3 regions of the Cronobacter sp. 153480017-3 genome follow, and region 2 is predicted to be linked to each of the others. Evidence: predicted binding sites of a transcription regulator. Region 2 holds the regulator's gene; each other region holds the start of a gene.

Region 1 (4,507 bases), on a different contig from region 2:
TACCACCAGCCAGTCGGCAAACAGCGTAAAGCCCTCCAGCATTACGTTCTCGCGTGCCGGGATTATCTCTTCCCAGCGCGCTTCGTCGCGCACGCGGCTGCGGTACAGGCCGAAGTTTTTCCCGGCGCGGTTGGAGCGGATGTAAAACATATGCTGGAAGTGATCGACGCTGTATTCGTGATCTTTACGGCGCGGCAGAAAGCTTAGCGGCGGCGCGTCCGGGAGATCGGCGTTCACCAGCAGCACTTCTGTCGTGGTGGCGCTGCCGAGGAAAATCAGAATGAAATTCTGCGAGGTGGTTTTGTAGAGGCTGACGTAAAACGTCTCGTCTTTTTCTTCATAAACCAGCTCATCCTGATCGGCGGCGGTGTCGAGGGTGTGCCGCCAGATCTGGTACGGCAGCAGCGTCACCGGATGTTTACGCACGTAATAGAGCGTGCGGGAGTCGTTGGCCCAGACGAAACTCGCGGAGACATTCTCCAGTACTTCCGGGTACCACTGCCCGGTTTCGAGATTGCGAAAGCGCAGCCCGTACTGGCGGCGTGAGAGAAAATCCTCCGCCACCGCCATCACGGTGTTATCTGGCGCAATATCCATCCCACCAAGCGTATAGAATTCGCTGCGGGCGGCGCGTTTATTGCCATCCAGCAGTTCTTCCCAGGCTTCCCACTCGCTAAGGACAACCGACTGGCGCTGGTAGATGGCGTATTCGCAGCCGGTGTCGTAAATCTGCCGGTAGCGATAGCCATTTTTGACGTAAGGTGCCGAGACGTCACGCGGCGGAATACGGCTGACCATTTCAGAGAGCAGCCGCTCTTCCAGCGCGCTCTGCGTGGACATCACGCGTCGCCCGTAGTCATTCTCCTGGCGTAAATAATCCAGCACGTCCGGCTGCGAGCGCGTGTCGTCCCGCAGCCAGTAATAGTTGTCGATGCGGGTGTCGCCATGCTGTGTGATGGCGTAGGGGATCTGTTTCGCTTTCGGTGGCATGTCGCTGTTCTTTTTGTTTAACACCCTGTAAGGGTGGCAAAACCCGCGCGCGTTGCAAGCGAAACATGCGTGTTTATGACATTATCTGCTTATCCCGGCAGCGCTTTTTTCTCCTGCTGGATGTCGCGCTCAATCTCCTCACGCACCTCCTGCGGGATTTTAAGAGCGTCGCCAAGCGCCTGCAGATAGCTGCGCTCCATAAAGTGATCGATGTCTATTGCGGCACAGCTCAGGAAATAGAGCTCCAGCGCTTCTTCTTCGTTTTTCACGTCGGCGGCAAGGCGCATCGGGTCGAGCGGCTGATTAATCGCCTGTTCCACCAGCACGCGCCCCTGCTCTTCGATGCCCGCTTCGCGTAGCTGACGCTCAATGGCCGCACGCTCACTGTCATCGATATGCCCGTCGCTTTTGGCGGCGAAGACCAGCGCCAGCACAAGACGCTCGGCGCGGCGATCCAGCGGCGTCTGCTGTTGCCCGTATTGCGGCTCATCCTGGTGCGCCGCGCGGATTTTATCTTTGTACTTGTTCCACAGCACCGTGCCCGCCACGGCTCCGCCGCCCACCAGCAGCGCGCCGCCGCCATATTTCGCGAGCAGCTTGCGCGACGATTTACTGGCGACCAGTAAGCCCGCGAGACCGCCGAGCGCGCCAGGGGTTATCAGGCTGCTCAACCCTTTAGAGCGCAACGCGTCCTGAATACCCGGTTTACCGGATGACATGCCGCCGCTCTGCCCCAGCATCGACTGAAGCTGTGTTAACCAGTTGCTCATTATGTTCCTCTGCGCTGATGAGTCATAACCCAAGCGTAAGCGAGCGGACGTCAAGATGTGTCGGGGAACCGCAAGGAAGGGAAAAGACGCGGCCCCGGAAAGGGCCGCAGAGGATCAGTGCTGGTAATGCGCCTCGCCTGCCGCGCAGTCGACCATCACTTTATAGTGAATGTCGGTATTTTTACCGCGCACGGTCAGCGGAACAGTCCATTTATCGTCTTTGCCGACGATCTCTTTACTGTTGATCCAGGCGACCGGATCGGCCTGCCCTAACGTTTTCTGGTCGTCCGCCCATTTCACGATACGGTTTTGCAGATAGTCGCGCTTCACGCTCGCGGCAATGCCTTCCGCCGTCATCGCTTCGCATTTAGGGAAATGCACCTTACGCGGATCGTCAGCGTGTACGGCGCTTGCCGCGGTGAGTAACAAAAAAGAAATCAGGGCTCCTGCTGCTTTTTTCATCGTACTTCTCCGAAGACGGGTGATGAAAAAAGCCTGGTACAAAACCAGCGAAGCGCAAGCGAACCACACAAAAGGAAGGGATTAAACGAAGGGGAATATCAGCAGAAGAGCAAAAAGCGTTGCGTTATATATCCTGGACCGCAGACCGCAGACCGCAGACCGCAGACCGCAGACCGCAGACCGCAGACCGCAGACCGCAGACCGCAGACCGCAGACCGCAGGAAAATATAACAGAGAGGAATTCGCCTGTAGCCACAGCGCCCGCATTTTGCGAACGCAGCATACGCCACTGGTGCGCCAAAGCGGCACCGCAGGAAACCGCAGGAAACCGCACCGCTGGCGAGGTAAACCCGCCAGCGACACAGAGAGAAAGCTATCAGGCCGCTTTGGTGCGTTTACGCGCGCTGTGCAGCGCGACGGTGCCCTCTTCGCTTTCAGCTGATTCTTCAGTCGAAGCCTCGGCTGTGCCGTCAGTCTGCTCGCTGGTTTCCTGCGGCAGACGACCGGTGCGCACGATGGTGCTGAGGTTGTCTTTCTGCTCCGCCATCCACAACGCCAGTTGCTCAACCTGACCTTCCGCAAAACCGACAGGCGCCTGACCCAACCAGCCTTCCAGCGCTTCGGCTAAATCCAGCATTTTGTCCCAGGCGTCGGCTTCCTTCTTACTGGCAAATGACATTTTTTCCACACCCTCACGGATTACGACGTATTTGATTTCTACCGCCATGTTGCAACTCCCGTTACTGTATTTATATACAGTATAACGCTGTGAAACGGGAAATGCAAACGGCGCGCGCTGCGCAAGGCAAACGTTTTCGTATATACTGCCGCCAGAATTTCACACAGCAGGAATACCGCTATGGCTATGTTAGGAACCGCACTACGCCCGTCAGCAACCCGCGTGATGCTGCTTGGCTCAGGAGAACTCGGAAAAGAAGTGGCGATCGAATGCCAGCGTCTGGGCATTGAAGTGATCGCCGTCGACCGCTACGCCGATGCGCCCGCCATGCAGGTGGCGCACCGCAGCCACGTCATCAATATGCTCGATGGCGCGGCGCTGAAAAAACTGGTGGCGCAGGAGATGCCGGATTTCATCGTGCCGGAGATTGAAGCCATCGCGACCGACGCGCTTGTGGAGCTTGAACAACAAGGCCAGCGCGTGGTGCCCACCGCCCGCGCCGCGCGTCTCACGATGAACCGTGAAGGTATTCGCCGTCTCGCCGCTGAAGAGCTTGGCCTGCCGACCTCCGCCTATCGCTTCGCCGAAAACGAAGCGGAATTTGGCGAGGCGGTGGCGAAAATTGGTCTGCCGTGCATCGTCAAACCGGTCATGAGCTCTTCCGGCAAGGGCCAGAGCTTTATCCGCAGCGAAGAGATGCTGGAGAGCGCCTGGCAGTACGCGCAACAGGGCGGACGCGCAGGCGCGGGGAAAGTCATCGTTGAAGGCGTGGTGAAGTTTGATTTTGAGATCACCCTGCTGACCATCAGCGCCGTGGATGGCGTGCATTTCTGCGCGCCCATCGGCCATCGCCAGGAAGATGGCGATTACCGCGAATCCTGGCAGCCGCAGCAGATGAGCGATGTGGCACTCTCTCGCGCGCAGGAGATTGCGCAGAAGGTGGTAGAAGCGCTCGGCGGTTACGGCCTGTTTGGCGTGGAGCTGTTTGTCCGCGGCGATGAAGTGATATTCAGTGAAGTGTCGCCGCGCCCGCACGACACCGGGATGGTGACGCTCATCTCGCAGGATCTTTCAGAGTTTGCGCTGCATGCGCGCGCGTTTCTCGGCCTGCCGGTCGGGGGCATTCGCCAGTACGGCCCGGCCGCCTCGGCGGTGATCCTGCCAACGCTAACAAGTGATGACGTCAAATTTGGCGAGCTCTCCGGGGCGCTGGGCGCGGGTTTGCAACTGCGGCTGTTCGGCAAGCCGGAAATCGACGGTTCGCGCCGCCTCGGCGTGGCGCTCGCCACCGGCGAAACGGCCGATGACGCCATCGCGCGCGCGAAAGCATCCGCCGCGGCCGTGAGCGTTAAAGGCTAAAAAAAACGCGCCGCCCGTGAAGGCGGCGCGCTGCGTTTTATCTCGCGCAAAAATTACTGCGCGCCTTCCACCGCTTCGCGGGCAAGTTCGGTAATGCGATCCCAGTCGCCCGCTTCCATCGCGTCCGCCGGTACCAGCCAGGAGCCGCCGATGCACAGCACGCTTTTCAGCGCCAGGTAGTCACGGTAGTTGGCAGGCGAAATGCCGCCGGTCGGGCAGAAACGCACCTGGGAGAACGGCCCTGCGA
Region 2 (4,507 bases):
GATGTCGCCGATGGTGTCCTTCTCGACTTCAAACTTATTCATCTGCAACGCGTGTTCGATGAGCTGCGTTGCCGTGGCATCCGGCACCGTGGCATCTGCGGCGTAAGGCACATTACGCAGGAGACTCAGGTAGCAATCGAGCTGCTCGGTAAGCTGCTCGCGCGTTAACGAACGCTGGCGCGAGGCCAGCAGCGCGGTGCAACACAGGTTCATGGCGTTGGCCGCGCCTGCGTTGTTGATACGCACCATCAGCTGAGCGGCAATCTCATTCACCGTTGGCGTCAGCCACGCCGGGCGTACTGCTTCGATAGGATCGATAGCATCACGCCATTCCGGCACGTGCTGGTTCAGGAAGGTGATGAGCGGCAGCGGCTCGCCGAAGTTCACATAACCCTGACCGAGGTTACGCAGCTTGCTTAAGCCGCGCAGCATCTGCAGCAGGCTCTCTTTCTCTTTGGTGGCACCGCGCAGCTCTTTGGCATACGTGCCCACTTCCATCACATGCTCATAGCCAATGTAAATCGGCACCAGCGTAATCGGGCGGGTGCCGCCGCGCAGCATGGCCTGAATGGTCATGGAGAGCGTGCCGGTTTTCGGGTCAAGCAGACGACCGGTACGTGAACGCCCGCCTTCCACGAAATATTCCACCGAATAGCCACGGCTGAAAAGTTCGCCGAGATATTCGCGGAACACCGTCGAATAAAGCTTATTACCCTTAAAGGTGCGGCGGATAAAGAACGCGCCCAGGCGGCGGAAAATCGGCCCGGCGGGCCAGAAGTTCAGGTTGATGCCCGCGGCGATATGCGGTGGCACAAGCCCCTGATGATAGAGCACATACGAGAGCAGCAGATAGTCCATATGGCTGCGGTGGCAGGGCACATAGACAATTTCGTGGCCGTCGTGCGCAAGCTGGCGCACACGCTCGGCGTTATGCACGTTAATGCCCTGGTAGAGGCGGTTCCAGGTGAAACCAAGCACGCGATCGGTAATACGAATCGCCTCGTAGGAGAAGTCGGCGGCGATCTCTTCCATCAACGCGACAGCATTCTGCTGGGCTTTCTCGTGCGAGATTTTTTTAGTGCGCGCCTCGTCTTCGACGGCGCGGGCAATCGCTTTTGACGAGAGTAGTTTATTAAAGAGATCCTGGCGCGCAGGCAGGCGCGGGCCGACGGCGGCGAGGCGCTGGCGGGCGAAGTGCATGCGCGCCACGCGGGCCAGTTTCTGGGCGATACGCTTGTCGGTGCCGTGCTCGGTCGCCATACGGCGCAGCGATACGGGCGGTGAGAAGCGCACAAAGCTGTCGCGGCCAAGCCACGAGACCGCGAAGAATTTCTGAATGCCGTTCAGCATGCGCAGCGGCGGGTTTTCCTCGCCTTTTTCGCGGCCTGGCGAGCGGCCAAACATAACTGACACCGGTACCATCTGGACATCGAGATCCGGGTTGCTGCGATGCAGATCGAGATAGTTGTGGAAGAGTTTGATCGATTCTTCTTTCGGCGTGTAGTAAGTGAACACGCGGGGGCCGCCATGGATAAACACATAGCGCGGCAGTTCGGTGCCGTCGATGACCAGCGGATCCAGCGGATCGGGCAGATCGTGCTCCAGGCACTGCGCGCGTAGCGTCAGGAGATCCGCCTTCGAGTTATATGGCAACACATACATGATAGGGCGTGACGTATCGAGCCCAAGTTCGGGGCAAGGCGCCGCCGGGATGGACTTGCTTTTTACCAGCACGCTTAATGGTAAATTAAGTAATTTGTAGTAAATTCGTGGCCAACCGGACATAAACGATGTAAAGCCTCTGGTTAATAATGCAATTGCGGCGCAAGAATATCAGAAACTCCGTAGAATTTCTGTGGTGCTTCTTTATCGAAGCGCATTAGCATTGACGCCTGAATTTAAAAAAGGTTTCTTGTCATGGCCAATAACACCACGGGGTTAACCCGAATTATTAACGCTGCCGGCTATTCCTGGAAGGGATTACGCGCCGCCTGGAAAAATGAAGCGGCGTTCCGCCAGGAAGGGGTCGCCGTGATAGCGGCTATTCTTATCGCCTGCTGGCTGGATGTCGATCCGATCACCCGCGTGCTGCTGATTGGCTCCGTTACGCTGGTAATGATTGTCGAAATTCTCAACAGCGCCATCGAAGCGGTGGTGGATCGCATCGGCCCTGAATTTCATGAGCTTTCAGGGCGCGCCAAAGATATGGGCTCCGCCGCCGTTCTGCTGTCGATTATCCTCGCGCTCGTCGTGTGGGTCACGCTGCTCTGGCAGCATTTGCGATAAGTTTTCCAGAAATCGCGAAAGAAGCGCTTTTTTAACCGGTTATGGTTTTAAAATCACCTTTAGCTGTATATACTCACAGCATCACTGTATATGCACCCAGGGGGCGGAATGAAAGCATTAACTACCAGGCAACAAGAGGTGTTTGATCTCATTCGGGATCACATCAGCCAGACCGGCATGCCGCCTACGCGTGCGGAAATCGCGCAACGTCTGGGTTTCCGTTCGCCGAACGCGGCGGAAGAGCACCTTAAAGCGCTGGCGCGTAAAGGGGTGATTGAGATTGTCTCCGGCGCGTCGCGCGGTATCCGTCTGTTGCAGGAAGAAGAAAACGGGCTGCCGCTGATAGGGCGTGTGGCGGCGGGTGAACCGCTGCTGGCTCAGCAACATATCGAAGGGCATTATCAGGTTGATCCTGGCCTGTTTAAGCCAAACGCCGATTTTCTGCTGCGCGTAAGCGGGATGTCGATGAAAGATATTGGGATTATGGACGGCGATCTGCTGGCGGTTCATAAAACGCAGGATGTGCGCAACGGGCAGGTCGTCGTCGCGCGCATTGATGATGAAGTAACGGTAAAACGCCTGAAAAAACAGGGTAATACCGTTGAGCTTCTGCCGGAAAACAGCGAGTTTAAACCGATTGTGGTGGATCTGCGCGAGCATAACTTCTCTATCGAAGGTCTGGCGGTCGGCGTTATCCGCAACGGCGAATGGCTCTGAGCCCTTTCCTGGCTCACTGACGCCGCATTACCGTAACTGGCCCGCCCCGGTTACGGTAATGACCTCTCCCGTCGGCTAAAGACTGCATATTTTTTCATCTTCGCGTAACGGCATCGGAACGCCATATGCCCTTTCTCACTTCTACCGATAAAGCTCTCTGGCGCCTCGCGCTGCCAATGATTTTCTCAAATATCACCGTGCCGCTCTTAGGCCTGGTGGATACCGCGGTTATTGGTCATCTCGACAGCCCCGTCTATCTGGGCGGCGTCGCGGTGGGCGCTACGGCCACAAGCTTCCTGTTTATGCTGCTGCTTTTTTTACGGATGAGCACCACCGGCCTGACCGCGCAGGCGTTTGGCGCGCGCGATCCGATAGCGCTGGCCCGCGCCCTGGTGCAGCCCATGGCGCTGGCGCTTATCGCCGGTATGCTGATTATCGCGCTACGTGAGCCGCTGATACATCTGGCGCTGCATGTTACCGGCGGCAGCGACGCGGTGCTGACGCAGGCCCGACGGTTTCTCGAAATCCGCTGGCTCAGTGCGCCCGCCTCGCTCGCTAATCTGGTGTTGCTTGGCTGGCTGTTAGGGGTGCAGTACGCCCGCGCGCCGGTGATCCTGCTGGTGGTCGGCAATCTGCTTAATATCGTGCTCGATCTGTGGTTCGTGATGGGGCTTGGCCTTAACGTCCAGGGCGCGGCGCTGGCGACGGCGCTGGCAGAGTACGCGACGCTTGGCATCGGTCTTGTGATGGCGGCCCGCGTGCTGCGCCTGCGCGGTATTACCCTTGCGATGCTGAAAACCGCGTGGCGCGGCGGCGTTGGCCGACTGCTTGCGCTTAACCGCGACATCATGCTGCGCTCGCTGCTTTTGCAACTCTGCTTCGGTTCCATCACGGTGTTTGGCGCACGGCTCGGCAGCGATATCGTCGCGGTGAACGCCATTCTGATGACCCTTCTGACCTTCACCGCCTATGCGCTTGATGGCTTCGCCTACGCCGTTGAAGCCCATGCCGGGCAGGCCTTCGGCGCGCAGGATAAATCGCAGCTGAGCAGCGTCTGGCGCGCGGCATGCCGACAAGCAGGGATGGTGGCGCTGGCGTTCGCGTTGCTGTATGCCGTGGCGGGGCAGTACATTGTGTCACTGCTCACGTCATTACCTTCGCTTCAGGCGCTGGCGCAGCCCTATCTCTTCTGGCAGGTGATCCTGCCGGTGGTCGGCGTCTGGTGTTATCTGCTGGATGGTATGTTTATCGGCGCGACGCGCGGGGCGGAGATGCGTAACAGCATGGCCGTCGCGGCGCTCGGTTTTGGCCTGACGCTGCTCACCTTGCCAGAGCTTGGCAACCACGGCCTGTGGCTGGCGCTCACCGTTTTCCTGGCGCTGCGTGGGTTGTCGCTCGGCTATTTATGGCGCCGGGGCCGTCTTTTGCACTGAATATCCCTGATAAAGCGCCTCACCAGTAAAAGAAAATTTGTCGGTGTCAGCGCTTCGTTATGGTTAAAGAT
Region 3 (4,507 bases), on a different contig from region 2:
CACAGGCGTGTCAGCAACTGGCGCGCTCTGTGCTGCTTCGTACGCCCTATCAGCATGACCCGCGTTTTGAGCGCGCGTTTACGCACCTTGACGCCGCACTCGATCGCACCGCCGCGGCCGGTGGCTCGGCATCAGAAATTAAAGCCGTGCGCTTTCTGGTCGCGAATCTGAAGGCTATCGACGCTCAGCTCGCGACGATCGAATCAGAACAGCCATTTACACAGGCAGATGCCAGCGAGAGCGAGCACAGCCTTGCCGATGACAGCCTGAACGGCTTTAGCGATGTGTGGTTTCGCCTGACGCGTAATCTGACGCCGCAGTCCGCGCTGTTCCGCCATGCGGTGCGGATGTCCGTTGTGCTCTGCGTGGGCTACGCCTTTATTCAGTTCACCGGGCTGAACCACGGCTACTGGATTTTGCTGACCAGCCTGTTTGTGTGCCAGCCGAACTACAACGCCACGCGACATCGCCTGACGCTGCGCATTATCGGCACCCTGGCGGGCGTGGCGGTCGGTATTCCGGTGCTTTATTTCGTGCCTTCGCTGGAAGGCCAACTGGTACTCATCGTGATTACCGGCGTGCTGTTTTTTGTGTTTCGCACAGTGCAATACGCGCACGCCACGCTGTTTATCACGCTTTTGGTCTTGCTGTGCTTTAACCTGCTGGGCGAAGGGTTTGAAGTCGCTCTGCCGCGCGTGGTGGATACGATAATCGGCTGCGCTATCGCGTGGTGTGCCGTGAGCTTTATCTGGCCCGACTGGCGTTTTCGCCGGTTGCCGGTGGTACTGGAGCGCGCGCTTAACGCCAACTGTCGCTATCTGGATGCCATCCTTGAGCAGTACCATCAGGGGCGCGATAACCGTCTCGCGTATCGCATCGCGCGTCGCGACGCGCATAACAGCGATGCGGAGCTGGCCTCGGTGGTGTCGAACATGTCCAGTGAGCCTCGCGTCAGCGCGCAGATGCGCGAACTCGCTTTCCGCTTTCTGTGCCTTAACCACACGCTGACCAGCTATATTTCAGCTCTGGGTGCTCACCGCGAAAAACTGACGCGCCAGGAGATCCTTTCTCTGCTCGACGACGCCGTCTGTTATGTGGATGACGCGCTCCATCATCAGCCTGCCGATGAAGCGCGAGTAGAAAACTCACTAACGCAACTGGCGCAGCGTATTGAGCAGATAGAGCCGCGCCAGGAGAGTAAAGAGCCGCTGGTGCTTCAGCAAATCGGGTTGTTAATCTCTATTTTGCCGGAAATCAGTCGACTGCAGCGTCAACTTATTCAGGACTGATTTTGCACCGAAAGCTGCATAAACCACTCCAGCAGTTCCTCGCGAATGTGCACAGGTAACGCTGCTTCATGGGTGCCGATGATGGCACCCTGAAGCGCATACAATACTTGCAGACTGAGATTTTTCCGGGCTTTGCGCAGCTTAAGCCAGCACTCTTTCGCACCGTATGCGCAGAGCGTTTCCACATCGCGTATTCCCGCTTCCCATAATGAGACTTCCAGCTGAACATTGAGATTGGGCAGATCTTTGACCCGCCGCTCGCGGGCACGCTCGTTTTTTTCCGCCCGCGCGCAGGCCAGCGCCATTCGTGCGTGATCGCGCAGCAAGGCTGGTGAATTCCAGAGCGTGTCATCTACAAGATAATAATTGAGGCTGATGTGACGACCGCGTCGGGTACAGACCAGCATCGGCGGATTGTGGGCGTGCTGGTAGTCACGACTCTCATTGCTGGCGCGCAGGTATAGTTTTCCTCCTGCCACCATGGCGAACACGGCATCATCAATGGCCAGGCTATAGCCGCCAAACAGTGAACGATGGGTAACATTTCCCAAAGATGAAAGTGTATTCTGCACCCGAACCAGCGTGTCAGACGAAGATTTATCCATGATTATTCCTTTTATATCAACCAGTAATGGATAAAAAATTCCATTAGCGTTTCCCTTAACAGGAACATATGAAAGTTGCGCGCCGTGAGCAATCCGAATTTTGTTTTAAGTGGAACGAGATGCGAAATTTGCGAGATGCTTTCCGAAATTTCGATTGATCTTTGGTCGCGCCAGCATTACTGTATATGCATACAGTAACTAGCGAGGCTGGACCTTTATGTACTCTTCTCATCAAAATCGCGCGTATGGCTCACGTCGTCTGGCAAAAGAAACGGCGGGCGCTTTGGCTCAGGCGGAAACCCGAGGGCTGATCAGTGAAGTGATGTACAACGAAGACCAGCCGTGGATGACGCAACTGGTCCTGCTGCCGCTCTTGCAGCAGCTCGGGCAGCAATCCCGCTGGCAGCTGTGGCTGACTCCGCAGCAACGTCTTAGCCGTGAATGGGTGGAATCCGCTGGTTTGCCGCTGACCAAAGTGATGCAAGTCAGCCAGATGAACCCGCAGGTTACGCTTGATTCTATGATCCGTGCGCTGGAAACCGGCAACTACAGCGTGGTAATTGCCTGGCTGCATGACGATCTAACGGATGATGAACATCGCCGTCTGACTGCAGCGGCCGAGAAAGGTAACGCCATGGGTTTTTTAATGCGTCCTGTTCAACCCTCTCTGCCGGGTGACCGACCACGTTCTGCCTTAAGAATTCACTCTGGCATGGTGCATTAATCTTTTTTAGGATAATTCCTGGCAATTTTTTGTGCGTGTCTCTTTATCAGAAGCGATAGTGGTGAATGAACGGCCAGACGGGCACTCACGTCCGCTTTCGCACTTTACGAGCGATTAAAATTTCATCAAAAATGTTAAATTTTGCTTTCGCAAGTTGTTTTTTTTCATATGCCTGACGGACTTCACACTTGTAAGTTTTCAACTACGTTGTAGACTTTACCTCGCCAGGGTGCTCATCAATAAACCGACATTATCGGTAGAGTAACCATTGAGCTATACCCCGGTGAAGGATTTAACCGTGAACTTTTCCCAAGGAAAAGCGCATGGCCTTTTTGGATGATAACGAGGCGCAAAAAATGAAAAAGACAGCTATCGCGATTGCAGTGGCACTGGCTGGCTTCGCTACCGTAGCGCAGGCCGCACCGAAAGATAACACCTGGTACGCAGGTGGCAAACTGGGTTGGTCCCAGTTCCACGATACCGGCTTTATCCCTAACGACGGCCCGACTCACGAAAGCCAGCTGGGCGCAGGCGCGTTCGGTGGTTACCAGGTTAACCCGTACGTTGGTTTCGAAATGGGCTACGACTGGCTGGGCCGCATGCCGTATAAAGGCGACACTGTAAACGGCGCTTTCAAAGCTCAGGGCGTACAGCTGACCGCTAAACTGGGTTACCCGGTAACCGACGACCTGGACGTATACACCCGTCTGGGCGGCATGGTATGGCGTGCTGACTCCTCTTCTAACATCGGCGGCGACGACCACGACACTGGCGTTTCTCCGGTATTCGCTGGCGGCGTTGAGTGGGCGATGACCCGCGATATCGCTACCCGTCTGGAATACCAGTGGGTTAACAACATCGGTGACGCGCAGACTGTTGGCGCTCGTCCGGACAACGGCATGCTGAGCGTAGGTGTTTCCTACCGTTTCGGTCAGCAGGAAGATGCAGCTCCAGTTGTAGCTCCGGCTCCGGCTCCGGCTCCGGAAGTACAGACCAAGCACTTCACCCTGAAGTCTGACGTTCTGTTCAACTTCAACAAAGCGACCCTGAAACCGGAAGGTCAGCAGGCGCTGGATCAGCTGTACTCTCAGCTGAGCAACCTGGATCCGAAAGACGGTTCCGTCGTGGTTCTGGGCTTCACCGACCGTATCGGTTCTGACGCTTACAACCAGGGTCTGTCCGAGAAACGTGCTCAGTCCGTTGTTGACTACCTGATCTCCAAAGGTATCCCGTCCAACAAGATCTCCGCACGTGGTATGGGCGAATCCAATCCGGTCACTGGCAACACCTGTGACAACGTGAAACCTCGCGCTGCTCTGATCGAGTGCCTGGGTCCGGATCGTCGCGTAGAGATCGAAGTTAAAGGCGTTAAAGACGTTGTAACTCAGCCGCAGGCTTAAGTTAAACGTTTAGAAAAACCCCGCTACGGCGGGGTTTTTTGTTGGCCGGAAATCTTGTCATTTGGATTGAATTTCTGATGAGATGCGCTTAAGCGCATTATTTCCTTTTACAGCCAGAAGTAATTTCTCTGCTGCATGTAGTAGCAAAAAATAACCGCCTCGCCCTCTCATGAGCCTTCTCGGGTTACTCTTTCTTCCCCAGCAATGCCTGTAAATCCTGTTTCAGCGTCGACATATGGTTTTCATATTTCTCTTTGCGCTCGGCGTCTTCAATCAGTTGCACGATTGTTTCTGAAAGGGTGATGCCGCGGCGCTGCGCAAGGCCTGCGAGACGCTGCCAGACCATAAATTCCAGATCGATGGATTTTTTACGGGTATGCTGATGCTCAGCATTAAAATGCCGCTTACGACGGGCGCGAATCGTCTGTTTCAGGCGGTTTTGCAGCGCCGGGTTCATATGCTGATCAATCCAGCCCAGCACTCTTACCG

The links. The regulator LexA, encoded in region 2, represses DNA repair genes until DNA is damaged. The targets are predictions, from matches to a motif close to TNCTGTATGTACATACAGNA.
Region 1: a site for LexA is predicted at 2,964-2,983, ahead of ACUW6V_RS02785 (YebG family protein). Genes of this name have one in related genera too.
Region 3: a site for LexA is predicted at 2,072-2,091, ahead of sulA (SOS-induced cell division inhibitor SulA). Genes of this name have one in related genera too.

What each region holds. Positions count from the first base shown of each region.
Region 1 is NZ_JBSEYN010000001.1:564,661-569,167, forward strand. Features, by position in the region: gene ptrB (oligopeptidase B) at 1-990, opposite strand, end outside; gene ACUW6V_RS02775 (tellurite resistance TerB family protein) at 1,080-1,760, opposite strand; gene yebF (protein YebF) at 1,875-2,222, opposite strand; gene ACUW6V_RS02785 (YebG family protein) at 2,599-2,949, opposite strand; gene purT (formate-dependent phosphoribosylglycinamide formyltransferase) at 3,082-4,260, shown strand; gene ACUW6V_RS02795 (bifunctional 4-hydroxy-2-oxoglutarate aldolase/2-dehydro-3-deoxy-phosphogluconate aldolase) at 4,314-4,507, opposite strand, start outside.
Region 2 is NZ_JBSEYN010000003.1:561,638-566,144, reverse strand. Features, by position in the region: gene plsB (glycerol-3-phosphate 1-O-acyltransferase PlsB) at 1-1,785, opposite strand, end outside; gene ACUW6V_RS10505 (diacylglycerol kinase) at 1,918-2,286, shown strand; gene lexA (transcriptional repressor LexA) at 2,395-3,003, shown strand; gene dinF (MATE family efflux transporter DinF) at 3,129-4,436, shown strand.
Region 3 is NZ_JBSEYN010000002.1:431,533-436,039, reverse strand. Features, by position in the region: gene yccS (YccS family putative transporter) at 1-1,289, shown strand, start outside; gene ACUW6V_RS06440 (TfoX/Sxy family DNA transformation protein) at 1,280-1,894, opposite strand; gene sulA (SOS-induced cell division inhibitor SulA) at 2,112-2,618, shown strand; gene ompA (porin OmpA) at 2,975-4,018, shown strand; gene matP (macrodomain Ter protein MatP) at 4,203-4,507, opposite strand, start outside.